Cohnella abietis: one gene and its partner. The protein of the gene in region 2 interacts with the protein of the main gene of each other region in a pairwise test. Links are inferred from orthologs where the notes say so. Each region holds a gene or a part of one and is shown on either strand. Other genes may lie near its edges.

Region 1 (2,931 bases), 3.7 Mb from region 2 along the record:
CATTCAGTGCGTTTATCTGCTCAACATTGCCGGACAAACGCTCAGCGCCCGCCAATATCATGGCGGTCCATTCCTTACCGTTCAAGAAGCGCTTACTCAATGAGATATTCCCCTTCCTAATAAGCTACTTCAACACTCGCACTCCTTGAACATTCACGTTGACGATATCAACCTTAAGTCCAACGACTTCTTCCAGAACGTATTTAACCTTAGATTGAATATTATGAGCTACTTCAGAAATTTTGGTTCCATAGCTAACAATAACATACAGATCAAGGTGTACGAGCTCCCCTTCATGACGAACCTCTACACCCCGGGACAGGTTTTCCCTGCCTAGAAGCTCCGCAATGCCATCCTTAAAGCCTTTGCGGGAGGCCATGCCAACAAGACCATAACAATCTAATGCTGCTGAACCAGCAATTACCGCAATGACCTGATCGGCCACGTCAATCTTCCCGTTCTCTGAGACCAACTGCAGAGGCATGGAAATTCACTCCTTTATGCCTTATTATGGACCATACCTAATTGTACTATAAAAAAACGGGAGAATGAAGTCGTTATCTGGGAAAATCAGACGAATAAGCATTAAAAGCTCAATCATATCCACTTTTTCATTGCATCAAACTACTTGCTATGCTAAGATAGTGTAGTATTTGTATGGACGTGGTAGGGAGGTGTATTTTTAGTGGCTCGTAAATGTTATATTACAGGGAAAAAGCCGGGTTCCGGCAACAACAAATCTCACGCGAATAACACTACCCGCCGTTCTTGGGGGGTTAACGTACAAAAAGTGCGCATTTTGGTGAACGGTAAACCTAAACGTGTTTATGTTAGCACCCGCGCTTTGAAGTCCGGAGCAGTAACACGCGTATAATTAACCTCGATTAACGGGTTATGAAGAAAAAACCGTCAGGTTCTCCTGACGGTTCTTTTTTTGTGATTAACAGCCTAAAGGCGTCAATTTTTGTGAAATGTATTGAGAATTGCTTTGACGAAGCCACCCAAAAATTTCGGCAGCTTGATGGTGTAAAACTTCATCGTCCCATCCCTCCTCCGCAGGCTGAACCCTTACCGACTTCTACAATCGAAGTGCGCTATTGATTCATTTGTATGCAGCAAGCACTTTGTCCTATACCAGACAAATAGGAAGGATGAGACAATTTTATTTGAAAGGCTATTAGCGTAATGCGGCAATTGCAGCTGCCCTGTCCTCGTGACCAAAAATATAAGTACCAGCAACAAGAGAATTTGCTCCTGCTTCTCTAACCCATGCAGCAGTTTCTGCGTTTATCCCGCCATCAACTTGGATGTGAATGTCCGTTCGGCCGTGTCGTTCCAGCATCTCCTTTAGCTCACGCAGCTTGGGTAGCATAGCAGGCAAGAAAGATTGGCCTCCGAATCCTGGATTGATTGTCATAATCAATATAAGATCAATTTCGTCCAATATATATTCCAGCACGGACAGAGGTGTGTGCGGATTTAATGCTACTCCCGCCTTAATACCAAGCTCCTTTATTTCAGTCAGCGTCCGGTGAAGGTGGACGCAAGCCTCGGGGTGTACAGTGATCCGATCGGCACCTGCCGCAGCTAAAGCTGGGAACAATAGCTGAGGTGCTTCCACCATCAGATGAACATCAAAGAAAAGCTTTGTTACTGGGCGGATCATAGATACAATTGGTGGTCCAAACGTAAGATTGGGAACAAAATGTCCATCCATGATATCGATATGAACCCAATCCGCGCCGGCTGCCTCTATACTCCTAATCTCATCTCCTAGCGATGCGAAATTTGAAGCTAGGATTGAGGGTGCAATTATAGTCATATTAATACCTCCGCTTGATTTCTTTCCACTCTGTCATGAAGCTAACGTAGTTATTGTAACGGCTCTCGGCTATTTCCCCACGTTCCTTAGCTTGCAGAACAGCGCAATGCGGCTCATGGGTATGCGTGCAGCCGCGAAATTTGCACGAGGATGGTAGCTCTCTGAATTCACGAAAGCACGAGCTTATTTCATCAATACCGAGCTCACCGAAATCGAGCTGGCTAAAGCCTGGAGTATCTGCCATGTAGCCACCTCCAGGAATCGCAACAAGCTCTACATGACGAGTCGTATGCTTTCCGCGGCCAAGCTTAACGCTAATTTCATTCGTCTCCAGCTTCAGTCCGGGTATAAGCGCATTCACTAGCGAGGACTTACCTACTCCGGATTGTCCTGCGAGCATATTGATATGCCCTGCAAGAGCTGAGCGTAGCTGCTCCAGCCCCTCTCCTTCGTGCGCGCTTGTAAGCACAACCTGATAGCCGATAGAGCTATACAGCAAGCGAGCTGCTTCCACTGTCTGACGGATGCTCTCGCCTTCTGCGCCCTCAGGAATTCTGTCCATCTTCGTAAAAACAAGCAAAGCATTCATACGAGCATGCTCAGTATGCACTAGAAATTTATCTAGCAGCACGAAGCTCAGCTCAGGCCGTACAACGGAAAATACAAGAACAGCTAGATCTGCATTCGCGATCTGAGGACGAATAAGCTCTGATTGTCGAGGCAGTATCTCCTCAACCGTTCCTTCTCCGTTTTCCGTATTGCTATAGACGACACGATCGCCGACTAGCGGCGATTCGCCCCGTTTCTTAAATATACCGCGCCCACGGCATTGCACAAGACTTCCGACTTCAGCATCCTGCACATAGTAATAACCACTTAAAGCTTTGACGATCAAGCCTTCGGGCATTGGGAAACAGCTCCTTCTCCTAGCCCGATTAGGCTCCAGTAGTCACTCATTACTCATTTGCTCTTTATTGATTTGTTAACTCACCTGTATCTGGATCAGTACCCTCAGCCCCCGTATTGTCAGTACCGCTATTACCTTCACCAGTACCTGGATCTGGTTGGTGTTCAGGTGTTGATATAACAGGGACAATTAGGTAAGGCAC
Region 2 (2,873 bases):
TGACGAGAGGGAAGAAGATTCAGCTTACTGAGGCTGGAAGATTATTTTTGGAGAAATCAGTCACTTTGTTGAAGGAGTACGATTTTCTTTACCATTCGATGGTGGGGTTAACAAGCGGTGAGATTGGAGTCATTCGAATCGGAGTAATGGAGCCAACGGCAAGCTACAGAATGCCGCACATTATGAAAGCATTTATGCAAAAATATCCGCTTGTTCAGGTCAGCATTCAGATCGGAAATACAGCGGCCTTAAATCAAATGCTAGAGGATGATGTCATTGATATTGCCCTCTGCACAACTCCGGAAAGTGCCCAGAACCATATCTTCGAGCCTTTGTTTGTTGAACAGGTTGGTTTGCTTATGCACAAAACCCATCCTTTGGCTAATCAAGACACCATCTATTTACGCGATATGAAGGATTCGGACATTCTTATTACAACCTCAGGCTGCCCTTATCGCAAGAAGCTGGAATCCTCCCTGCTGGAGAAAGGTGGACTCCCCTACCACAGCATCGAAATCGGTAACATGTCCGCGCTCAAATTTTATGTTCAGGCAGATTTCGGACTAGCCGTCGTACCGATCATTACAGCTGATCCCATCCCTGAGAATACCGTACTCAAAGCTGTTTATGACCTTAATTATGGCCTTGTAACTGGGATTCTGAGAAAGAAGGAGCCTCTCACCCTTAGCACGGCTACTGAAAACTTTCTAGAGATACTCAAAGAGAAGATCCGCATGGAGCACCCTCCGCTAGTTATTTAAAAAGATAAAAAGACCGAACCGCGCATAAGCGCAAGGGTCCGGTCTTCTTGTTATCTTGATGTCTGACTAAGATGTATGTGATGGAGCTCGTATTACTTGAAGTTTCTAAGGTTGTAGAACGCCTTTTTGCCTGCATAGATCGCAGTAGTTCCCAAGTTGTCTTCGATGCGAAGCAATTGGTTGTATTTCGCAACACGGTCGGAACGGGAAGGTGCGCCCGTTTTGATCTGACCTGCATTAGTAGCAACTGCGATGTCAGCGATTGTGCTGTCTTCGGATTCGCCGGAACGGTGAGAGATAACAGCTGTGTAGCCAGCGCGTTTCGCCATTTCGATAGCATCGAAAGTTTCTGTCAAAGTACCGATTTGGTTAACTTTAACTAGAATGGAGTTACCTACGCCTTTTTCGATACCATCAGCAAGACGCTCAGTGTTCGTTACGAACAAATCGTCTCCAACGAGTTGGATTTTGCCGCCCAATTTCTCAGTAAGCAATTTCCAACCTTCCCAGTCATCTTCGGAGCAACCATCTTCGATTGTGATGATAGGGTATTTGTCTGCCCAGCTAGCAAGCAGATCAACGAACTCAGCAGGCGTGTAGGACTTGCCTTCGCCTTCGAGGTGGTATTTACCGTCTTTGAAAAACTCTGTAGAAGCAACGTCCATACCAAGGAATACGTCAACGCCTGGCTTGAAGCCTGCTTTTTCGATCGCTTCGATAACAGTCGTGATTGCTTCTTCGTTGGAAGCGAAGTTAGGAGCGAATCCACCCTCATCGCCTACAGCAGTGTTAAGACCTTTTTTGTTCAATACGCCCTTAAGGGAGTGGAAAATTTCTGCGCCCATACGAAGAGCTTCAGCGAATGTAGGTGCGCCAACTGGCAATACCATGAATTCTTGTACGTCAACATTGTTGTCCGCGTGAGCGCCACCGTTGATGATGTTCATCATTGGAACTGGCAATGTTTTCGCATTGAAGCCGCCGAGGTAAGTGTACAAAGGAACATCAAGAGCTTCTGCAGCTGCACGAGCTGTTGCAATGGATACTGCAAGGATAGCGTTAGCTCCCAGCTTAGCTTTGTTATGAGTTCCGTCGATTTCGATCATTTTTTGATCGATTACAACTTGCTCAAGAGCATCGTATCCGATAAGTTCAGGAGCGATGATTGTATTAACGTTATCAACCGCTTTAAGTACGCCTTTACCTAGATAACGGTCTTTGTCGCCATCACGAAGCTCAACTGCTTCATGAGCACCTGTGGAGGCGCCGGATGGAACGATAGCGCGGCCTAAAGCACCGGATTCCAAACGAACTTCAACCTCAACTGTCGGATTTCCCCGGGAGTCCAATACTTCGCGTGCGTAAACATCAGAAATAATTGTCATGAGTAACACTCCTCTAAGTTAAATATGAATTAGGTTAAAACAAGGACTTACCTGTCATTTGCTCTGGCTGTGGAAGCTGCATGAGCTTGAGAATCGTCGGTGCGACGTCCGCAAGAATACCGCCATCACGAAGCGTATGACCCGCTTCTGTCACGATACAAGGAACAGGGTTCGTCGTATGCGCCGTGAAAGGACGCTCGTTATCGTCGATAACCATGTCTGCATTGCCATGATCGGCAATAATGACGCAAACTCCACCTTTGGCAGTTACTGCTTCAACTACGCGACCTAGGCACTCATCTGTTGCTTCTACCGCTTTAATCGTCGGCTCAAGCATACCCGAGTGACCAACCATGTCCGCATTAGCGAAGTTAAGGATAATCGCGTCATGATGCTCCGCTTCGATTTCCTTCAGCAACGAGCTCGTTACCTCGTAAATGCTCATCTCTGGCTGAAGGTCATAAGTGGCAACCTTCGGTGAATTGATGAGTATGCGAGTTTCGCCTTCCAGAACGTGATCCCGTCCACCACTAAAAAAGAACGTAACGTGCGGGTACTTTTCCGTTTCGGCAATTCTGAGCTGTTTTTTACCATGCTGTACTAGAACTTCACCTAAAGTGTTATCAAGTTCCTTAGGCTTATACGCAACAAACCCGCCTACGGTTTCCGCAAAAAGCGTCATGCAGACGAAATACAGGTTTTTAGGGAAATTATCTCCACGATCGAA

What was found. Proteins that work in one complex are often made in the same cells at the same time.
Region 1: the proteins of eno (region 2) and rpe interact in binary tests that used the Escherichia coli proteins (3 or more experiments, as listed by UniProt). The link is inferred for Cohnella abietis from one-to-one orthologs.

The regions. Positions count from the first base shown.
Region 1 is NZ_AP019400.1:4,368,374-4,371,304, forward strand. It holds rpe (ribulose-phosphate 3-epimerase), read right to left. Parts: upstream 1,823-2,931; coding sequence 1,178-1,822; downstream 1-1,177. Other genes in the region: KCTCHS21_RS19170 (DAK2 domain-containing protein), read right to left, coding at 1-100; KCTCHS21_RS19175 (Asp23/Gls24 family envelope stress response protein), read right to left, coding at 125-484; rpmB (50S ribosomal protein L28), read left to right, coding at 686-874; spoVM (stage V sporulation protein SpoVM), read right to left, coding at 958-1,038; rsgA (ribosome small subunit-dependent GTPase A), read right to left, coding at 1,824-2,729. UniProt on the Escherichia coli protein: Catalyzes the reversible epimerization of D-ribulose 5-phosphate to D-xylulose 5-phosphate.
Region 2 is NZ_AP019400.1:622,062-624,934, reverse strand. It holds eno (phosphopyruvate hydratase), read right to left. Parts: upstream 2,147-2,873; coding sequence 854-2,146; downstream 1-853. Other genes in the region: gpmI (2,3-bisphosphoglycerate-independent phosphoglycerate mutase), read right to left, coding at 2,181-2,873; KCTCHS21_RS02685 (LysR family transcriptional regulator), read left to right, coding at 1-761. UniProt on the Escherichia coli protein: Catalyzes the reversible conversion of 2-phosphoglycerate (2-PG) into phosphoenolpyruvate (PEP). It is essential for the degradation of carbohydrates via glycolysis.